DNA from 3 places in the Micromonospora rifamycinica genome. Region 1 is predicted to be linked to each of the others. Evidence: riboswitches for the same ligand, from Rfam matches in the RefSeq annotation. Region 1 holds a riboswitch; each other region holds the start of a gene.
The links. Region 1 has a riboswitch for cobalamin ahead of cobN (cobaltochelatase subunit CobN). Riboswitches for the same ligand answer to the same signal wherever they lie in the genome.
Positions count from the first base shown of each region.

Region 2: another riboswitch for cobalamin. It lies ahead of GA0070623_RS06845 (ribonucleoside-diphosphate reductase subunit alpha); the one in region 1 lies ahead of cobN (cobaltochelatase subunit CobN).
Region 3: another riboswitch for cobalamin. It lies ahead of GA0070623_RS02860 (peptidase); the one in region 1 lies ahead of cobN (cobaltochelatase subunit CobN).

Region 1 is NZ_LT607752.1:1,230,492-1,237,712, forward strand. Features, by position in the region: gene cobN (cobaltochelatase subunit CobN) at 1-3,583, opposite strand, end outside; cobalamin riboswitch at 3,871-4,047, opposite strand; gene GA0070623_RS05250 (hypothetical protein) at 4,266-4,601, opposite strand; gene GA0070623_RS05255 (aldo/keto reductase) at 4,691-5,590, opposite strand; gene GA0070623_RS05260 (MFS transporter) at 5,664-6,887, opposite strand; gene GA0070623_RS05265 (FUSC family protein) at 6,984-7,221, opposite strand, start outside.
Region 2 is NZ_LT607752.1:1,653,627-1,660,847, reverse strand. Features, by position in the region: gene GA0070623_RS06850 (ribonucleotide-diphosphate reductase subunit beta) at 71-1,048, opposite strand; gene GA0070623_RS06845 (ribonucleoside-diphosphate reductase subunit alpha) at 1,102-3,477, opposite strand; cobalamin riboswitch at 3,598-3,814, opposite strand; gene GA0070623_RS31355 (helix-turn-helix transcriptional regulator) at 3,843-4,730, opposite strand; gene GA0070623_RS06835 (oxidoreductase) at 4,858-5,760, shown strand; gene GA0070623_RS06830 (hypothetical protein) at 5,816-6,535, shown strand; gene GA0070623_RS06825 (TetR/AcrR family transcriptional regulator) at 6,581-7,201, opposite strand; gene GA0070623_RS06820 (PEP/pyruvate-binding domain-containing protein) at 7,209-7,221, opposite strand, start outside.
Region 3 is NZ_LT607752.1:676,086-683,306, reverse strand. Features, by position in the region: gene metE (5-methyltetrahydropteroyltriglutamate--homocysteine S-methyltransferase) at 1-1,973, shown strand, start outside; cobalamin riboswitch at 2,206-2,410, opposite strand; cobalamin riboswitch at 2,581-2,753, shown strand; gene GA0070623_RS02860 (peptidase) at 2,855-3,898, shown strand; gene GA0070623_RS02855 (hypothetical protein) at 3,931-4,416, shown strand; gene GA0070623_RS02850 (cell wall anchor protein) at 4,779-6,224, shown strand; partial or broken gene GA0070623_RS02845 (hypothetical protein) at 6,221-7,130, shown strand; gene GA0070623_RS02840 (CbiQ family ECF transporter T component) at 7,123-7,221, shown strand, end outside.

The DNA.
Region 1 (7,221 bases):
TGCCGCGCAGCGCCCACGGGTTCGACCGTTCCAGGAACTCCCGGGTCGGCTCGTCGAACAGGTACGCCTCGGCGAGCTGCTCGTACATCCAGTCGTCGACGACGCCGGCGGTGGCGTCGTAGCCGAACAGGTAGTCCACGGTGGCGGCCAGCTCGAACGCGCCCTTGTAGCCGTGCCGGCGCATCGCGGCGATCCACTTCGGGTTGACCACCCGGGCCCGGAACACCCGCCGGGTCTCCTCGCCGAGGGTGCGGGTGCGTACGTCGTGGGGCATCGCCGAGTCGCCCACGTAGGCGGCCGGGGCGGCCCCGGTCAGGTGCCGGACCATCGCCACCATCCCACCGTGGTACTGGAAGTAGTCGTCGGAGTCGACGATGTCGTGCTCGCGGGTGTCCTGGTTCTTGGCCGCCACCGCGATCCGGGCGAAGGAGCGTTCCATGTCGGCCCGTGCCTCCCGCCCGTCCAGCCCCCGGCCGTAGGCGTAGCCGCCCCAGACGGCGTACACCTCGGCGAGGTCGGCGTCGGTGCGCCAGCTCCGGGCGTCGATCAGCGGCAGCAGCCCCGCCCCGTACGCCCCCGGCTTGGAGCCGAAGATCCGGGCGGTGGCCCGCCGCTCGTCGCCGTGCGTGGCGAGGTCGGCGGCCACGTGCGCCCGCAGGTAGTTCTCCCCGGCCGGCTCGTCGAGGGCGGCGACCAGCCGGACGGCGTCGTCGAGCAGCGTGACGACGTGCGGGAAGGCGTCCCGGAAGAAGCCGGAGATGCGGACCGTCACGTCGACCCGGGGCCGGCCCAGCTCCGCCGTCGGCACCACCTCGACGCCGGTGACCCGCCGCGACCGGTCGTCCCACACCGGCCGGCAGCCGAGCAGGGCCAGCACCTCGGCGATGTCGTCGCCCTGGGTCCGCATGGCGCTGGTGCCCCAGACGGTCAACCCGACCGACCGGGGGTACTCCCCGGTGTCGGCGCGGTAGCGGGCGAGCAGCGACTCGGCCAGCGCCACCCCGACGTCCCAGGCGTTGCGGCTGGGGATCGCCTTCGGGTCGACCGAGTAGAAGTTGCGGCCGGTGGGGAGCACGTTGACCAGGCCCCGGGTGGGCGACCCGGACGGCCCCGGCGGCACGAACCGGCCGGCGAGCGCACCGAGGGTGTGGGTGATCTCGTCGGTGGTGCGGTCCAGCCGGGGCACCACCTCCCGGGCGGCGAAGCGGAGCACCTCGACGACGTCGGGGCAGCCGTCACCGGTCACCTCGGCGACCACCGCGTCGGCCCGGTCGGCGTCCCACCCGAGGGTCTCCATGCCGAGGACGAGCCGCCGGGCCAGCGCCTCGATCAGGTCCACGGCGTCGGCGGCGGTGACCGCCGGCCCGTCCACGACGTCGGTCAGCGCCGCCGGCACCGCCACCCGCGCCCCGGGCTCGGCGAGCAGCGCCTGCTCGTCCAGGCCATAGCCGGCGGCGAGGGCCTGCCGCAGGCCGGGCAGGGTGCGGGTGCCGCCCCACACCTGGGGGGCGCGCAGCACGGCGAGGACGAGGTTGACCCGGGCCTCCCCGGTGGGCACCTCGGCCAGGATGTGCAGTCCGTCGCGGATCTGCACGTCCTTGACCTCGCACAGGTAGCCGTCGAGGTGCAGCACGAAGTCGTCGAAGTCGTCGGCGGCGGGCATCGCCTCGGTGTGCAGGTCGTGGTGCAGTTCGGCGGCGCGCACCAGCTCCCAGATCTGGCCCCGGACCACCGGCACCTTCGCCGGGTCGAGCGCCTGCACGGTGGCGTACTCGTCCAGGAGCTGTTCGAGTTTCGCCAGGTCGCCGTAGGTCTCGGCGCGGGCCATCGGCGGCACCAGGTGGTCGACCACGACGGCGTGCGCCCGCCGCTTGGCCTGGGTGCCCTCGCCGGGATCGTTGACGATGAACGGGTAGACCAGTGGCAGGTCGCCCAGCACGGCGTCGGGGGCGCAGTCGGCGGCCAGCCCGAGGCCCTTGCCGGGCAGCCACTCCAGGGTGCCGTGCTTGCCGAGGTGCACCACCGCGTCCGCGCCGAAGCCGCCGTCGGCGACGGGTGCGGCCAGCCACCGGTACGCGGCCAGGTAGTGGTGGCTGGGTGGCAGGTCGGGGTCGTGGTAGATGGCGATCGGGTTCTCGCCGAAGCCGCGTGGCGGCTGGATCAGCAGGGTGACGTTGCCGAAGCGCAGCCCGGCCAGGACGATGTCCCCGCCGTCGGTGTAGAGCCCGCCGGGTGGCTCGCCCCAGTGTTCCCGGATCCGGTCCCGCAGGTCGGCCGGCACCTGGTCGAACCAGCGCCGGTAGGTCTCCCCGGGCACCCGGGCCTCGGCGGCGGACAACTGCTCCGGGGTGAGCCACTCGACGTCGTGGCCACCGGCGGCGATCAGCGCGTGGATCAGCGCATCGCCGTCGGTGGGCGGTGGCGCGTCGCCGAGGTGGTAGCCGGCGGCGGCGAGGGCGGCGAGCAGCCGCACCGCCGAGGCCGGGGTGTCCAGCCCGACGGCGTTGCCGACCCGGGAGTGTTTCGTCGGGTAGGAGCTGAGCACGATCGCCAGCCGCCGGTCGGCGGGCCGCAGGTGGCGCAGTCGGGCCTGCCGGACGGCTATCCCGGCGACCCGGGCGGCCCGCTCGGCGTCGGCGGCGTAGACCGACAGCCCGTCGGCGTCGATCCGTTTGAACGAGAACGGCACGGTGACGATCCGGCCGTCGAACTCGGGGATGGCCACCTGCATCGCCGCGTCCAGCGGGGAGAGCCCGGCGTCGCTGCCGGCCCACTGCTCGCGGGTGCTGGTCAGGCAGAGCGCCTGGATCACCGGCACGTCGAGGGCGGCCAGCGCGCCGACGTCCCAGGCGTCCTCGTCGCCGCCGCCGGAGGCGTCGGCGGCGACCGTCCCCCCGGCGGCGAGGACGGTGACGACGAGGGCGTCGCACCGGGCGAAGAGGTCCAGCGGTCCGTCGCCGGGGGTGAGCCCGCGCAGCGAGCCGCAGAAGATCGGCAGCGGGTCGCCGCCGGCCGCGTCGACCGCGTCGGCGAGGGTCTCGACGAAGCCGGTGTTGCCGGCCAGCGCGTGCGCCCGGTAGAAGACGATCCCCACCGTGGGCCGCCCGCCGCCGTCCGATGGTCCCCCGTGCCCGGTGGCCGGGCGGGGGGTGGGGCGGCGGTCGAGGATGCCGTAGGGCGGGGTGGGGGTGGGCGGGGCGAAGCCCTCGCCGGTGAGCAGGACCGTGTCGGAGAGGAACCGGGCCAGCTGGGCGAGGTTCTCCGCACCCCCTTCGACCAGGTAGGACAGGGCTTCGGTGGCCACTCCGGAGGGCACCGTCGAGGCCGCCATCAGCTCCGCGTCGGGCACCGCCTCGCCGCCGAGCACGATCGTGGGCACGCCGGAGCCGAGCACCGCGGCGAGGCCGTCCGGCCACGTCTGCCGCCCACCGAGCAGTCGTACCACGGCCAGGTCCACCCCGTCGAGCAGGGTCGGCACGGCGTCCAGCTCGACCCGGGTGGGGTTGGCGAGCCGGTAGTCGGCGGCGCTGGCGCGGGCGGCGAGCAGGTCGGTGTCGGCGGTGGACAGCAGCAGGATGTGCACGTGCGGCTCCGGAGAGTGACGAGCGGCTCGACCACGCGGCCGGGCCGGTCGGGGCGGGAGGGACGCCGGTCAGCGGCGACGGGGGTCAGGACCACCCCGCCGGACGGCGGGACGACCGGACCGGGCGTCAGCGGTGTCCAGCGGGCCAACCGACCCGGCGACGGCCGACGGTGGGAACGGTGCCGGCACGCGGCGGCACACGCTCGGCGATGCTGCGGGGATCACCGGCCGTCATCGGGCCGGTGGCGACGCTGCGCGTCATCGGGTCCTCCTCGGGTGTCCACGCCCTGGGGTTCTCTCCGACGGCCGAAGTATCCTGGCTCCCGGATCGACGCTCACCCCCGGCCTTCCAACCGCACACGCACGGTCGTGACCCACGAGGGGGGATCGCTCCCCGGTGACAGTGGCGGGACCGCGTCGGAATCGCACCGACTTCCTTCACTGCCGTCAGGCCGCGAATGCTGCCACACTCCTTACCCCGGGTCAACGGCGGCAGCCGGCCGGGCGGCGCTCCCGGCGCCCCCGTGACGAGGCCGAACAGCACCGACCGCCGCAGCCGTGCCGCTGGCGGCAGGTGGCTACGGCGGTCGGTGGTCGCGGCGGTCGGCGGGGGCGGCGATCGGCGGGGGCAGCGCTCAGTAGGGCAGCGCCCAGCGGGGGCGGCGGTCAGCGGGGGCGGCGGTCAGCGGGCGCGGCGCTCGGGGTGGAGCCGGTTCCAGGCGCGCATCCGCTCCGGATAGCCGATCTTCGCCGCCTCGTAGAGGGGCACCGCGTGCCGGTGGGCCAGCTTCGCCGCCGCCCGTGGGGAGCCGGTACGGCGGCGGATCCACTCCCCGTCGTGCGCGATCGCCACCACTGTGGTGTCGGTGGCGGTGGTCTCGGGTTCCAGATAGAACTCCACCCCACGGTGGGTGGTCACGAAGTCCGTCAACGCGGTCAGGTCCTCCCGGGTGGCCTCCCGGTCGAGCCTGGTCGGGATGCTCTCGGCGACCCAGGGCCGCCGGTGGATCCAGCCCATCTGCCCGCTCCTCTCCTCGGCGTCCCTCCAGTGCAGCATCCTTACCTGGTAGGACACTGCGAACTCGGTGACATTCTGCTGCGAACCCGTCACGACCGGTCGAGGGCGGTCAGGTCGTCGGGGGTGAGCCGCAGCGCGCCGGCGGCGACGTTCTCGACCAGGTGGGCCGGATCCCCGGTGCCGGGGATGGCCAGCACGTGCGGACCCTGGTGCAGGATCCAGGCGAGCCGTACCTGCTGCGGGGTGGCGTGGTGGGCGCGGGCGACGGTGAGGACCGCCGGGGCGTGGTCGGTGCGCGCCCCGCCCTCCCGGTTGGCCCCGGCCAACGCGAAGTACGGCACGTAGGCGATCCCCCGGGCGGCGCACTCGCGGATCAGGGCGTCCTGGTCACCGCGGTTGTCCAGCGCGTAGTTGTTCTGCACGCAGACCACCGGGGCGATGCCCTGCGCCTCGTCGAGGTGGTCGAGGCGGGCGTTGGACAGGCCCAGGTGCCGGATCAGTCCGGCGTCGCGCATCTCGGCCAGCGCGCCGAAGCGTTCCGCCATCGAGTCCGGTGGCGGGCGCCTGACGATCCGTAGGTTGACCAGGTCGAGGTGGTCGCGGCCCAGGCGACGCAGGTTCTCCTCCACCTGGGCGCGCAGCTGCGCCGGGCCGGCCTCCTCGTGCACGCCGAGGGCCGGGTCGTACCGGATGCCGACCTTGGTGGCGACGACCAGGTGTTCCGGGTACGGGGCGAGCGCGGCGCGGATCAGCTCGGTGGCGTACCGGGCGGGGCCGGTGCCGACCCCCAGCGTGCCACCCGGCGAGACGTAGAAGGCGGCGGTGTCGAGGTGGTCGATCCCCAGGTCGACGGCCTGGCGCAGCAGGCGCACCGCCCGGTCCCGGTCGGGGTGCACGGTGATCCGCATGGTGCCGAACCCCAGTCGGTGCACGGTGCGGTCACCCAGGGTCCAGCGGTCCGCCGCTGCGGCGGTGATCTCGGTCGGCATCCGGCGACCCTAGCCAGCACCGGCCGCCCGGGTGATCGGGCGCGCAGCCGATACCGGTGACGGTCGGTGACTGCTAGCTTTTTACTGTCGGCGCGGTGGGCTTCGGGCCGGCGGGCGGGCGGGTCGCCGGCACCAGGGCCAGCGTCGGGATCAGCAGCACCGGCACCACCAGCAGCGCGTGCAGGATGCCGACCCGGTCACCGAGCAGACCCAGCAGCGGCGGGCTGGCCAGGAACGACGTGTAGCCGATCACCGCGACGACGCTGACCCGGGCCGGCGCCCGGTCCTCCTCGTCGGCGGCGGCGCTCATCCCGACCGGGAAGCCGAGGGACGCGCCGAGCCCCCAGAGGACCACCCCGACGACGGCGAGCGGGCCGGAACCGGCCAGCACCGCCAGCAGCGAGCCGGCGGCGGCGAGCAGGATCGTGCCGATCAGCACCGGCACCCGACCCCAGCGGTCGATGGCCACGGTGCCGGCGGTCCGGCCGATGGTCATACCGGCGACGAAGACCCCGAAGACGGCGGCGCCGGCGGCCTCGCTGACCCCGTAGCCGTCGACGAAGGCGACCGCCAGCCAGTCGTTCGCGCTGCCCTCGGTGAACGCCATCACCAGCACCAGCGCGCCGATGAGCAGGGTGCGCGGTTCCCGCCAGGCCGCGAGCAGGCCGCCGCGACGGGTCGACCCGTCCTCGGCGTGCCCGGCGGGCAGGAACCGGCTGGCGCCGAGCAGGGTGCCGCCGAGCACCAGCGCCGCCAGCACCGCGAGGTGGACGCTGATCGGCACCCCGAGCCGGGCCGCGCCGGCACCGAGGCCCGCGCCGGCCACCGAGCCGAGGCTCCAGGCGGCGTGGAACCGGGGCAGGATGGTGCGACCCAGTCGTTTCTCGACCGCCGCGCCCTCGACGTTCATCGCCACGTCGCAGGTGCCGGAGCCGTAGCCGAGGGCGAACAGGCCGACCGCGACGCCGGGCAGTGACTCGAACGGGCCGGCGGCGAGGCCCACTCCGGCCAGCCCGGCCGCGACCAGCACCGTCGAGCCGACCGCGGTGCGGGCCGGGCCGAACCGCTGGGTCACCAGGCCGGCGCTGGTCAGCGCCAGCACCGCGCCGCCGGACATGGCCAGCAGCAGCAGCCCGAGCCGGCCGGCGCTGAGGCCGAGCGCCTCACGGACCGCGGGAACCCGGGCGAACCAGGTGGCCACGGCGAGCCCGTTGAGGGCGAAGACCACGGTGACGCCGTTGCGGGCGGCCAGCACCGCTGCGGGTACGGTGCTGGGGGGCGGGCTGGTTACGCTCACGAGGGTGGGGTCCTTCCAGGTACGACGTTCCCGCCGTTGATCCCACACCGGATCGGTCACGCCCACAAGCGGTATGCGCTCCTTACCACAGGCGCGTCAGACCGCGGGCAGCCCGAGCGCCTCGTCCACCCGGGCCAACACGGCGGCGTCGTCGTCGGCGCGTACCCCGCGCAGCAGGTCGATGGCGGTGGCCCGGATCTGACCGATGATCATCGCCAGCGGCAGGCTCTGGCCGGGGGTGAAGAGCCGCCCGGCGGTCCGCACCGCCGCCAGGGCGGCCCGGTCGGCGTCCTCCGCGTGCCGGTCGCCGGCCTCCTCCGCGCCCTCCAGGTCG
Region 2 (7,221 bases), 420 kb from region 1:
ACGACCGCGGGACCGCGCGGCGGCCCGGCCCGGTGGGAACGCCACCGGGCCGGGCCGCCGCCCCACCGGATCAGAAGTCGTCGTCGAAGGTGACCGTGCCGCTGACCCCGACCTGGTACGCCGACACCCGCCGCTCGAAGAAGTTCGACAGCTCCTGCACGTCCTGCAGGTCCATGAACGCGAACGGGTTCTGCGTGCCGTAGCGCGGCGCGATGCCGAGCTGGACGAGCCGACGGTCCGCCACGTGCTCCAGGTACGCCCGCATGTCGGTCAGCGGCAGCCCGGAGACGCCCTGGTCGAGCAGGTCCTCGGCGAACTGCGCCTCGCACTCGACCGCCTCGGCGAGCATCTCGGTCACCTGCCGCTCCAGCTCGGCGTCGAACAGCTCCGGCTCCTCCCGCCGGACGGTCTCCACCACGTCGAACGCGAACGCCATGTGCATCGACTCGTCGCGGAACACCCAGTTGGTGCCCGACGCCAACCCGTTGAGCAGGCCCCGGGACCGCAGGAAGTAGACGTAGGCGAAGGCGCCGTAGAAGAACAGCCCCTCGATGCAGGCGGCGAAGCAGATCAGGTTCAGCAGGAACGCCCGCCGATCGGCCCGGGTACGCAGCTCCCGCAGCGCGAAGACCGAGTCGATCCAGCGGAAGCAGAATTCGGCCTTGCGCCGGATCGACGGGATGTTCTCGATGGCCGCGAACGCGGCGAAGCGTTCCTGCTCGTCGGGGACGTAGGTGTCGAGCAGGTTCAGGTAGAACTGCACGTGCACGGCCTCCTCGAACAGCTGCCGGGACAGGTACAGCCGGCCCTCCGGGGAGTTGACGTGCTGGTAGAGGTTGAGCACCAGGTTGTTGGCGACGATCGTGTCGCCGGTGGCGAAGAACGCCACCAGCCGGGACACCAGGTGCCGCTCGGCCGGCGAGAGCCGCTCCAGGTCGGCGAGGTCGGCGTGCAGGTCGACCTCCTCGACGGTCCAGGTGTTGCGGATGGCGTCCTTGAACCGGTCGAAGAAGTGCGGGTAGCGCATCGGTCGCAGGGTGAGGTCCATGCCGGGGTCGAGCAGCAGCTGCCGCCCGGCGGTGCGGGGTTCGTCGACGGTGGTCACTGGCACGCCTCGCAGCTCTCGGGGTTCTCCAGGGAACAGGCCAGCGCCTCGGCGTCGGCCGTCACGGCCGGGCCGACGGTGACGGTGGCCTGCTGGATCCGGGTCGCCGGACGCGACCGCAGGTAGTAGGTGGTCTTCAGCCCTGACTTCCAGGCGTGCAGGTACATCGAGGACAGCTTGCCGATGGTCGGCGCGCTGAGGAACAGGTTCAGCGACTGCGACTGGTCGATGTACGGCGCCCGCGCGGCGGCCAGGTCGATCAGCGCCCGCTGCGGCAGCTCCCACGCGGTGCGGAACAGCTCCCGCACCTCGGCGGGCAGCTCGACGATGCCCTGCACCGACCCGTCGGCCCGCTTGATCCGGTCGCGGATCTCCGGCGTCCACAGCCCGCGGGCCTTCAGCTCGCGGACCAGGTACGTGTTGATCTGCAGGAACTCCCCGGACATCGTCTCGCGCTTGAACAGGTTGGACACCTGCGGCTCGATGCACTCGTAGCAGCCGGCGATCGACGCGATGGTGGCGGTCGGGGCGATCGCGACCAGCAGCGAGTTGCGCAGGCCGTGCGCCGCGATCCGGGTACGCAGCGCGGCCCACCGCCCGGCCTGGGCGGGCTCCACACCCCACAGGTCCGGGTGCAGGTCACCCCGGGCCGCCCGGGTCTGCGGGTACGCCGGGTGCGCGCCGAACCGTTCGGCGAGGTCGGTCGACGTCTCCAGCGCGGTCAGGAAGATCTCCTCCTGCACCCGGGTGGACAGCTCCCGGGCCCCGGCCGAGTCGAACGGCAGCCGCAGCGCGAACAACGCGTCCTGCAGGCCCATCAACCCCAGCCCGACCGGCCGCCAGCGCGGATTCGACGCCGCCGCCTGCTCGGCCGGGTAGTAGTTGACGTCGATCACCCGGTCCAGGAACACCACCGCCGTCCGCACCGTGGCGCGTAGCTTCTCCCAGTCGACGCCGCCGCCGGTCAGGTGCGCGCCGAGGTTGACCGAGCCCAGGTTGCAGACCGCCGTCTCGGTGTCGCTGTTGACCTCCAGGATCTCGGTGCACAGGTTGGACAGGTGGATCGTGTTGCCCGGGACGCCGGTCTGGTTGGACAGCCGGTTCGCCGGGTCCTTGAACGTCATCCACCCGTTGCCGGTCTGCGCCAGGGTCCGCATCATCCGCCCGTACAGGTCCCGGGCCTTCACCGTGCGGACCGCCTTCTTCTCGGCGACCCGGTACGCCGCGTCGAACGCCTCGCCGTACAGGTCGGGCAGCTCCGGGGCGTCCGACGGGTCGATCAGCGACCACTCGGCGTCGGCCTCGACCCGGCGCATGAACTCGTCGGGGATCCAGTTGGCCAGGTTGAGGTTGTGGGTGCGCCGGGCCTCCTCGCCGGTGTTGTCCCGCAGCTCCAGGAACTCCTCGACGTCCGGGTGCCACGGTTCCAGGTAGACGCAGGCGGCGCCCTTGCGCCGGCCGCCCTGGTTGACCGCCGCGACCCCGGCGTCGAGGGTCTTCAGGAACGGCACGATCCCGTTCGACCGGCCGTTGGTGCCCCGGATCAACGCGCCCCGGCCACGTACCCGCGTGAAGGAGATGCCGATGCCGCCGGAGAACTTCGACAGCTTCGCCACCTGGTGGTACCGCTCGTAGATCGAGTCCAGCTCGTCGCGGGGCGAGTCGACCAGGAAACACGACGACATCTGGGTGTGCCGGGTGCCCGAGTTGAACAACGTCGGGGAACTCGGCAGGTAGGCCAGCGACGACATCAGCCGGTAGAACCCGACCGCCTCGTCCGGCGTCCCGGACAGCCCGCAGGCCACCCGCAGCAGCCAGTGCTGCGGCGTCTCCACCACCAGCCGCGACTCGGGGTGCCGCAGCAGGTACCGGTCGGCCACCGTGCGCAGCCCGAAGTACTCGAACCGCAGGTCACCGTCCGGGTCGACGGCGTCGTCGAGTTGCCGTGCGTGCCGGGCCACGAACGCGGCCGTGTCGTCGGCGATCAGGCCGAGGCCGTGGGCGTACCGGACGGACTCGCTGAAACTCGTCACCGACTGCCCGCGCACCTCCTTCTCCACGAACCCGACCAGCAGCCGCGCCGCGAGCCGGGAGTACTGCGGCTCCGTGCCGATCAGCTCCGCCGCCGTCTGGATCGACAGCCTGTCCACCTCGGCCGTGGTCGCCCCGTCGTAGAGACCGTTGACCGTCGCGGTGGCCACCCGCAGCGGATCCACCTCGTCCAGGTCGGCGGCCCACCGGGCGACGGCCGTGACGATCCGGTCGACGTCCACCGGCTCGGTGCCGCCGTCGGGCCGGCGTACCCGCATCACCGGCCGGCGCGGCTCCACCTCGCCGGCACCGGGCGGGGGACTCTCCTGTACGACCGTCATGACCTCTCCTCGCCGTCACCGATGACCATCGGACGCGGGAGAACGCCAACGGGCGCGGCGCGACGGCCGACCCGGAACCTGGCGTCGGTCGTCCCGCGCGACCTCAGGCCGCCGCGCGCGGCAGCGCACGGCGCGCTGGCAGGTCTTCGGACTCGCGGGCCGGACCGGGGTCCACCGGTCGCCTACTGGCCGTCGCTTCCCAGACCTCGCGGTCCAGTGCTCGATGACGGCGGTCGTTCCCACTCACCGCTGCGGGGCAGTCCCGGATTTACACCGGGTTCCCTGTTGCCTCGACCGGACCACCGGGCCCGGCCGAACCAGCTGCGTGGCACACCATATATGGCGTAGCTGGGGGAGAGGCAACACTAGATGTCGCGGGGGCGTGTCGGATAACTCTCACCCGACCGCGCGGTGGCCCGCAGTGACGCCAGCAACCGCAGCGCGTCCGCGTCGGCGCTGCCGGGCTCGGCGGTGAAGACCAGCATGACCGGGCCGGGGCTGCCGGGCAGCGGATAGGTGTCCCAGTCCAGGAGTATGTCGCCGACCCCGGGGACCTGGAAGGTCTTGGTGCCGCTGACCGACTCGCGGACGTCGTGCCGGGACCACAGCCGGCGGAACTCGGCGCTGCGGATGCTCAGCTCACCGACGATCGCGGTGGCCCGGGGGTGGGTGGGGTCGGTGGCGACCGCGGCCCGCAACATGCCGATGTAGTCCAGCGCCTGCCGCTCCCAGGCCGCGCACCGCCGCGTCCGGGTCGCCGCCTCGTCGAACATCAGCAGCAGCATGTTGAGCCGGTCCGGCGGGTAGCCGTCCGGGTCGCCGAGCAGCGCCACCGCCCACGGGTTCCAGGCGAGCAGGTCCAGATGGCGGCCGAGCACCACCGCCGGGGTGTCCATCACCCGCAGCAGCCGCCGGGTACTCTCCGGCACCCGCTCCGGGCCGTGGTCCACCCGGGCCGGCACCGGCCGGCGGGCGGCCCGGGCCAGGGTGAACAGGTGGCGGCGTTCCCCGGCGTCGAGGCCGAGCGCGGCGGCGAGCGCGTCCAGCACGTCGTCGGAGGGGCGAACCTCGCGGCCCTGCTCCATCCGCTGGTAGTAGTCGGTGCTCAACCCGGCCAGCAGCGCCAGCTCCTCGCGGCGCAGCCCGGTGACCCGGCGTCGTCCGCCCGGCTCCAGGCCGACGTCGCGGGGGTGCAGCCGGCCGCGCCGGGCGCGCAGGAAGTCACCGAGCTCGCGGGCGTACGGATGGGTCATGTCGCCAGTGTGACGCGGCCCGGACCGGCGCGGGTAGGTCTGCGGGACCTAGGCAACCGGGTACGACCGGTCCCGCCCGGCCGGGCCGTAGCGTCGGTGACCCCATCCGACCGTCAGGGAGCAGCAGATGACCTGGACCGCCGACCACATCCCCGACCAGCACGGCCGCACCGCCGTCGTGACCGGCGCGAACTCCGGCCTCGGCCTGGTCACCGCCACCGCGCTGGCCCGCCGGGGCGCGCGGGTGGTGCTCGCCGTCCGTGACACCGCCGCCGGCCGGCGGGCCGCCCAGCAGATCGGCGGCGACGTCGAGGTACGCGAGTTGGACCTCGCCTCACTGGCCTCGGTGCGGGCGTTCGCGGCGGCCCTGGCCGCCGACCACCCGAGGATCGACCTGCTGGTCAACAACGCCGGCGCGGTACTGCTCGGCCCGCGCCGCACCAGCGCCGACGGCCATGAGCTGCACCTCGCCACCAACCTGCTGGGCCACTTCGCGCTGACCGGCCTGCTGCTGGGCAACCTGGCCGCGGCGCGGGCGGCCCGGGTGGTCAGCCTCAGCTCGATCGTCCACCGCAGGGCACACCTGGACTTCACCGACCTGATGATCGAGCGCGGCTACTCGGGCTCCACCGCGTACGGCCGGTCCAAGCTCGCCACCACCGTCTTCGGGGTCGAGCTGGACCGCCGGCTGCGGGCCACCGGGTCGCCGGTGCTCAGCGTGCTGGCCCACCCCGGTGTCACCCGCACCAACCTGACCCCGCGGGCCTGGTCCCACCAGGGCCGGCGCGGCCGGGTGCTGGCCCGGCTCAGCCTGCTGGCCACCCAGCCCGTCGAGCAGGGCGCGCTGCCCCAGCTGCGGGCCGCCACCGACCCGGCGGTACGGGGTGGCCAGTTCTTCGGCCCGGCCCGGTTCTTCCAGACCTGGGGTCCGGTCACCGAGGTCCGGTGCAGCCGGGAGGCCGCCGACCCCGCCGTCGGCCCTCGGCTCTGGACGGTGGTCGAGGAGTTGACCGGCGTCCGCTACCCCTGACACCGGGGCGCACTAGCATGGCTGCGGTCGGTGACGGCGGCGGAGACGAGGCGAGATGAGATGGCTCGGGCGGGTACTGGGCGGCGGGAACCGGCAGGTCCAGGAGGATCCGGTCCGGCAGGCGGCGCTGTCGGCCGAGGTGCGGCAGCGGTTCGGCACCCACCTGGCCGTCCGACCCGCCGACCAGGTGGCGGCGATCGTCGGCCTGCTCGACGACGGCGACGGCCTGGCGGTGGCGGCCACGATCGTCGGTGAGTTCGCCACCGCGGCCCACGCGGACCTGCTGGCCCAGACCGCGGAGCTGTACCGGCGTACCGGTCACCGGTTCCCGGTGGACCGGCGCAACTACCGGCCACTGTGGCGGGAGGTCGGCGGGCGGCTGCACTGGCCGCTGTTCGCGCTGCCGGGCGGCCTGCACCCGTACGTGCACGTCGCCGCCGCCGCCACCGTCATCGGCGCGCGGGCGTCGCAGCTGGTCCGGGCGACCGACCCGGATCCGCTGCTCGCCCACCTGTTCGAGGTGCTCGACCTCACCACCTGCGGCTGGGAGTACGGCCGGGTACGGGTGGACCACGACGGGGCTTCACTGGTCGGTCGCCTGATCTCCACCACCCGGGACGTCCGGGCGGCGATGAAGGACCCGCCGCCGCTGCCCCCGTCGGTCCGGGAGCTGATGCGTACCAACCGGTCGGTCGACGTCTTCGACCTCACCGGCGACCGGGTCGTCGGCACGATCAACGTGGGCGGCGAGCTGCGGCCGGCGCTGCTGACCTGACGGCCGCACCGACCGGCGACGCCCCCGGCCCGCGCCGGCCGGGGGTCAGCCGAAGAGCAGCTCCAGCTGGTGGTCGAGGACCGCCGTCGCCTGCGCCGGGGTGTACTGCCCGCCGAGCAGGTACATCCCCAGCCCCTCCACCAGCGCCAGCAACCCCGCCGCGGCGTCCGCCGGCAGTAGCCCCGCCGCGGCGTCCGCCGGCAGTAGCCCCGCCGCGGCGTCCGCCGCCGGTGGACGTGGCAGTAGCCCGGCGATGAAATCCACCAGTTGTACGGTGTCCGGCCGCAGCCCGGTGGCCGCCGCCGGGTGCAGGGCGGTCCAGGAGAGGAACGCCAGCGCCACCCGCCCGTCCGCGCGGGCCGCCTCGTCCAGCGGCAGCAACGCCTCCAGCAGGGTGCGCAGCAGCAGCCGGGGCGCCGGGTCCGGGCCGAGCGCCGCGACCGCCGTCTCGACCCGGCGCCGGCCCCGGTCGCGGACGACGGACAGGGCGAACGCCATCATCTCGTCCTTGGTGGTGAAGTAGTGCTGCACCATGCCGGCGGAGACCCCCGCCTCGGCTGCCACGTGCCGTAGGCTCACCGCCTCCAGGCCCCGGTCGGCGGCGACCCGCATGAGCGCGTCCGCGATCAGGGTGCGCCGCTGACGGGGGTCGACTCTCTTGGGCATCGGGGTCCTACCGTCGCGTC
Region 3 (7,221 bases), 550 kb from region 1:
GGCTCGGCCTCGGTCACCTCGACACCTACTTCGCCATGGCCCGTGGTGTCGATGCCGCGCCCGCGTTGGAACTCACCAAGTGGTTCGACACCAACTACCACTACCTGGTGCCGGAGATCGACCCCGACACCGTGTTCGCGGCGAATCCGGCAAAGGCGCTGGGCGAGTATGCGCAGGCACGTGACCTCGGCATCACCACCCGTCCGGTGCTGGTCGGGCCAGCCACCTTCCTGCTGCTGGCCAAGGGCGACGACCCGTTCGCCCGGCTCGACGACCTGGTCGACACGTACGCCCGGATCCTCACCGCCCTGGCCGACGCGGGCGTGGCCTGGATCCAACTGGACGAACCCGCCTACGTCGCCGACCGCACCCCGGCCGAGATCGACGGTCTGCGGCACGCCTACCGACGCCTCGGTGAGCTGCCCCACCGCCCCCGGATCTTCGTCGCCACCTACTTCGGTGACCTCGGCGACGCGCTGCCGGCGCTGCTGGACACCCCGGTCGAGGCGGTCGGCCTGGACCTGGTCGCCGGCCCGGGCAACCTGCACCGGCTCGCCGCAGCCGGTCCCCTGCGCGGCAGGACCGTCGTCGCCGGTCTGGTCGACGGGCGCAACATCTGGCGCACGGATCTACGCGCCGCTGTCGCCGCCGGTGCCACGGTCGGCGGACTGGCCGACCACGTGGCGGTGTCCACGTCCTGTTCGCTGCTGCACGTCCCGGTCGACCTGTCCGCCGAGACCTCCCTCGACCCGGAACTGTCCGCTCGACTCGCGTTCGCCCGGCAGAAGGTCGACGAGGTGGTCCTGCTCGGCCGGGCGCTGCGCGACGGCACCACCAGCCTGCCGGCCCCGCCGCCGTCCGTCCCGCCGGCGTGGCGGCACGATGACGTACGCGGCCGGTTGGCGGCGCTGCGCCCCACCGACCGGCACCGCGGCGACTACGCCGAGCGGGCCGCCCGCCAACAGGAACGGTTGGGGCTGCCGGACCTGCCGACCACCACGATCGGCTCGTTCCCGCAGACCACCGAGCTGCGCCGGGCCCGTGCCGCACACCGCGCCGGCACTCTCGACGACGCCGGCTACACGCAGCGGATGCGCGCCGAGGTGGAGCAGGTCATCCGGTTGCAGGAGCGGCTGGGCCTGGACGTGCTGGTGCACGGTGAGCCGGAGCGCAACGACATGGTCCAGTACTTCGGGGAGCAGCTCGACGGTTTCGCCGCCACCACGCACGGCTGGGTGCAGTCCTACGGCTCCCGGTGCGTCCGCCCGCCGATCATCCACGGGGACGTGGCCCGCCGTGCCCCGATGACCGTCGAGTGGTCCACCTACGCGCAGTCGCTGACCGACCGCCCGGTCAAGGGCATGCTCACCGGCCCGGTCACCATCCTGGCCTGGTCGTTCGTCCGTACCGACCAGCCCCTGGCCGACACCGCCGACCAGGTCGCGCTCGCGCTGCGCGACGAGTGCCGCGACCTGGAGGCCGCCGGGATCCGGATCATCCAGGTCGACGAACCCGCCCTGCGGGAGACCCTGCCGCTGCGCCGGGCCGACCAGACGGCGTACCTGGACTGGGCGGTGAACGCGTTCCGTCTCGCCACCAGTGGCGTCGCCGACGACACCCAGATCCACACCCACCTGTGCTACAGCGAGTTCGGCGAGGTGATCACCGCGATCGACGCTCTCGACGCCGATGTCACGAGCATCGAGGCGTCCCGCTCGAAGATGGAGATCCTCGACGACCTCGCCGCGATCGGCTACCGCCGGGGCGTCGGCCCCGGGGTGTGGGACATCCACTCGCCCCGCATCCCGCCCCACGATGAGGTGGTCGACGCGCTCCACCGGGCCGTCGCGGCCGTGCCCGCCCGGCGGTTGTGGGTCAACCCGGACTGCGGTCTGAAGACCCGTACCTACGCCGAAGTCGAGGCGTCCCTCCGACACCTGGTCGCAGCCGCCATCGAGGTCCGCCGGAGCTGATCGGGCAGGTACGGGCGGGCTCCCTCACGGAGTCCGCCCGTACCTCCTGCGCATTCCGCCTACGGGCAGGCCCGGGCGGCTCGGGTGAGTGCCCTGGGTGCGGCTGGTGTCCGTCTCCTTTGCCGAGTCGGGTGAACTCGACAGGGAGCGGTGCGGTCGCGCGCAGCACCGGATGTCGTGCTGTCGCCGATGGCCGACCCGCCCGCGAAGGTCGCCGAGCTCTCCGCGTGCGGATGCACGTGGGCAGTGGGCAGGTCTTCGGAGTCGTGGGCGTCGTGCTCAGGCCTACCGGCCGTGGCTTCCCAGGCCCTGTGGGTCCAGTGCTGATGGCGGCGGTCGTTCCCACTCACTGCTGCGGGGCAGTCCCGGTCTCGCACCGGGTTCCCGCTTGCGCCGCCACCTGGTGGGCGTGGCGGACCGACTGCGGTGTCACGATATCGCGTCGGGTTCCGACACGGCGGCGCTTCCTGCCGCAGCGTCACCTACCGGGGGCGGCAGTGAGTGAATGCGCCGTCGGTGACCATGTTCGCGTCGGGTGGTGCGAGTACGGTCGTCTTCGTCCGGGATGGACGACCATTGTGCCAACTCTCACCAGCCGTGTTCGCCTGGTTGCGCATTGACATCCGGTGTCGCGGGAGATCAGACTGTCGCGACAACTGCAGCAACGCGTGCGCGGGGGAAGTCCGGTCGAAGTCCGGCGCTGGCCCGCAACGGTAGGTCGTCGAGGTGGCAGACACCCTGACGGCGAGCCCGAATACCCGCCGCACGCGTGATGTCCGTTCCCCACCCGTCGTGGCCCACGGGTCGGAGGCCGGTCGATCCTGCCTGCCGGTGGTGGTCGTCCGGGTTCTGACGACCGCCGGGCCGGAAAGGCGCTTCCGATGGTCGTCCGCCTGAGCCGGCACCGCCTGCTCGCCCTGTTCTGCGGCGTACTCGTCGCTCTCACCCTCGCCACGCCCGCGACCGCCGTACCCGCACATCCCGGCGTCGACCGGGCCGGGGCCGCCGCCGGCTGGCTCGCGCGGCAACTCGTCGACGGTGAACGATTCGAGGTGGTCTTCGACGGCGTCGCCTACCCCGACCAGGGGTTGACCCTCGACGCGGTGTTCGCCTTCGCCGCCGCCGGTGTCGCCGACGACTTCGGGACACGGGCGCTGGCCTGGGTCACCCGACCGGACGTCCGCGACGGTTACGTCGGTGACGGCGGCACCGAGGCGTACGTGGGCGCGACCGCGAAACTCGCCCTCGCGGTGCAGGTACGCGGGGGCGACCCGACCGACGTCGGTGGGGTGGACCTGATCGCCCGGCTGCGGGGGCTGGAATCGTCCAGCGGCCGGTTCACCGACCGGTCGGCGTACGGGAACTACAGCAACGCGTTCAGCCAGTCCTTCGCGATCCTCGCCCTGGACCGCACCGCGCAGGGTGCGCCCGGAACCGCCGCCACCTGGCTGGCCGGGACCCGCTGCCCGGACGGCGGATACCCGCTGCTGCCCGCCCAGCCGGTGTGCACCTCCGATGTGGACGCCACCGCACTGGCGGTGCAGGCGCTCCAGGCGGCGGGCCGCCCGGCCGCCGCTGCCGCCGGGCTGCGCTGGCTGGTGTCGGTGCAGGGCGCCAACGGTAGCTTCGCCGACTCGTCGGGCGTCCCGAACGCCAACAGCACCGGGCTCGCTGCGCAGGCGCTGCGCACCGGCCACCGGCCGTTGGCCTGGGCGCGGGCACGGGCGTTCCTGGTCGGCCTGCAGGTGGGTTGCGGCGCAGCGCCGGCCGACCGGGGCGCGGTCGACTTCGACGACGGCACCTTCGACCCGGCCACCGCCACCCGCGCCACCGGTCAGGCCGTCCTGGGCCTGACCGGGGACGGCTACGCCACGCTCTCCGCCGCGACCGCCGGTTCCGGCGCACCGGTGCTCACCTGTCCCTGACCTGTCGCGCCGACCCGAACCCGGGAGGACCTGTGTTCCGTCTCCGATCCATCGTCCGTGTACGGCTCGCCAGCCTGGTGGCCGCCGCCGTCGCCGCCGTCGCCCTGACCGCCGTGGAGCCCGCGCCCCAGGCGGCGCACGCCGCAGCCTGCACCGGCACCTCAGGGGTCACCGTCGTTGTCGACTTCGCCGCGCTCGGCGGGGGTGTGCAGGTCGCCTGTGCCCTGGGCGACCCGGCCACCGGGGTGGCCGCCCTGCAGGGGGCCGGTTTCACGGTGACCGGCACCTCGCGCTGGGGTCTGGCGTTCGTCTGCCGGATCAACGGCAAGCCCACGGCCGCGACGGACCCGTGTGTCAACACGCCGCCGGCCACCGCCTACTGGTCGTACTGGCATGCCCCGGCGGGCGGGTCGTGGTCCTACAGCTCCTCGGGCGCCAGCGGCTACAACCCGGCTCCGGGCAGTGTCGAGGGCTGGGCGTTCGGGGCGGGCGCCGCGCCGAGCATCGCCGCACCCTGACCCGGACCGCAGCCCTGGTGTGGCCGGTGCGTCGGCTGCCGGCTGCCGCCCTGGCGTCCTGTGACGCCAGGGCGGTACCGTGTCGACATCCGGTGCGCCGGGTGCTCAACTGCATACGTCCCGTGTGGGGGGAAGCCGGTAGAGGCCGGCGCTGACCCGCAACCGTGAGCGAGGGGTCCTCTCGCGAGCCGGAATGCCCCGCCCGGGACGAGCGGCTTCCACTGTCGAGGTCTACAGGGTGAGGTCCGGGCTGCCGTCGACGGTCCGTTCACCCCGCTCGCCGCAGCGCGCGGAGCGGGATGACGGGTCCGGGGAGGGTGTGTTCCGGAGTTCTCACCGACCGCTCTGCGAAAGGCACTCCCATGCTTCTGTCCCGGCGTCTCGCCACCGGTCTCGGCGCGATCGTGGCGACGACCGTCGTCACGGCAGCCGTGCCCCTGGCCGGGGTGGCCGCACCCGCCCCGGCCGATGCCGCCGCCGCGCGTGACGCCACCTCGTGGCTGGCCGGTGAATTCGCCGACGGCACGCTGCCCGGACCGTACGCTGGCCAGGACTGGGGCCTGACCATCGACGGGATCATCGCGATGTCCGCCACCGGCGGGTCGGCACCGACGCGACAGGCGGCGACCGGGCAGGTCGCGGCGCACGTCCGGTCCTACAACAGCTACGACGACTGGGGCATCGAGGGTTTCACCGACGGCGGGGCGACCGCGAAGCTGCTCTACGTCGCGTCCGCCGCCGGTGCCGACCCCACCGACTTCGGCGGGTACGACCTGCGGGCGGTGACGCTGTCCCTGCTGGCCGGGGCGGACGCCGGTCACCAGCGGGGACGGATCACCAGTCGCACCACGGCCGACAGTGGACCGGACGCCAGCAACACCTTCGACCAGTCCTTCGCCGTGCTGGGTCTGGCCCGCAGCGGTGACCTGCCGCAGGACACCGTCGACTTCCTCGTCCGGCAGCAGTGCGCGGCCGGAGGCTTCCGGCTCTACCCGGACACCGCGGACGGCCCTTCGCCGTCCTGCGACGAGCAGCCGGGCGCGACCCTCGACGTCGACTCGACGGCGATGGCCGTGCAGGCGTTGCTGGCCGCCGCCGACGCCGGTGCCACCGGGGCGAGCGACGCCGCCCGCAGGGGCGCGGACTGGCTGGTGGGGCAGCAGCACGCCGACGGTTCGTTCGGCGGTTCCGGCCCGACCACCGGCGCGAACTCCAACAGCACCGGGCTGGCCGGGCAGGCGCTCGCCGCTGCCGGCCGGGACAGCCAGGCCGCACAGGCCGCACACGCGGTGGCCGGGGTGCAGCTCACGGCGGCGAACGGTGGTGCTGCCGCCGGTGACGCGGGGGCGATCGCCTACCACGCCGAGTCGTTCACCAGCGCCGTCACGGCCGGGATCACGGACACCGACCGGGACCAGTGGCGCAGGGCCACCGCGCAGGCCCTCCTCGGACTCGCCCAGGTGCCGCTGGGCCGCATCGGTCTCGACCTGCCGCCGACGTCGCCGACGCCGACCGGCACCGCGACTCCGACGCCGACCGCCTCTGCCACTCCGACCACCTCTGCCACACCGACACCGACGACGACCCCGGCCGGTCCGAGCCCGAGCGCCACCGGTAGCCCGGCGACGCCCTCCCCCACCGTGTCATCGACCGACACCGCCGCGCCGACCACCACCCCGGCCGCTCCCCCGCTGCCCGGTCTCCCCACCACCGGCGCGGCGATCATCGGGTACGTGCTGGTCGCATTGCTGCTGATCGGCGGCGGTGTGGTGCTGTTGGTGCTCGGACGTCGGCGGCGGGCGGCATGAGCAGCCGGGCCGCTCATGCCGCGACGATCGCCGTGTTCACCGCGGCGATCACCGTGTCCTGGCCGGGCAGCCCGGCTGCGGCTGCCGGGTCGGCCGGCTACTGCCCGGATGCCTCCGGCGTCACCGTCGTGGTCGACTTCCACGAGCTGGGCGGCGGCGCGGTGGTGCGCTGTGCCTCCGGCAGCCAGGCCACCGGTCTTGCGGCACTCAAGAACGCCGGCTTCGAGATCACCGGCACGCTGCGCTGGGGTGAGGGGTTCATCTGCCGGATCGACGGCAAGCCGTCGGCGGCCTCGGAGAAGTGCGTGGACACCCCGCCGGCCAGCGCCTACTGGTCGTACTGGCATGCCGCGAACGGGGGTGGCTGGGCGTACAGCGACAAGGGCGTCCTCAACCGCAAGCCGCCGGCCGGCAGCTTCGAGGGCTGGTCCTTCTCACTCAACCGCAACGCCAGCGACGCCCCCCCGGCCGGGGATCACCCCGAAACGGCCGGCCCCCACACCTCCGTTACCGGCGTCGCCGACCCCACCGGTGGCCGGAGGCGGGCCGTCCGCGCCACCGCCCGCCGCAGGGGGCAACCCGGTCGTCCCACCGGTCGGTGGAGCCGGTCGGACCACCGCCGTGCCTCCCGCCGACACGCCGGGCACCGCCCCGGTGGGCACGGCGACACCCGGCGTGTCGGCGGCGGCGCCCTCGACATCGGCGTCGGCGGCGACACCCGGAGGTGTCACCGGCTCATCGGGCGGTACGGCCGGCGATCCGGCGGTGACCGAGGTCGCCTCCTCCGACAGCGGCGACGGTGGGCTGCCGCTGGGCACGATCGCCGGGGTTCTCCTGCTGGCCGCGCTCGCCGCGGGCGGCGTGGTCACCGCCCGGCGACGGCGTACCGCCGACCCCGATGACTGACCGTCGGGCCGGGGCTGACGCGGCTACGGCCGGTCCGGGGCGCGACCTGCGCCCCTGGTCGGCCGCGCGGCTACCCCGGGGGTTGCATCCG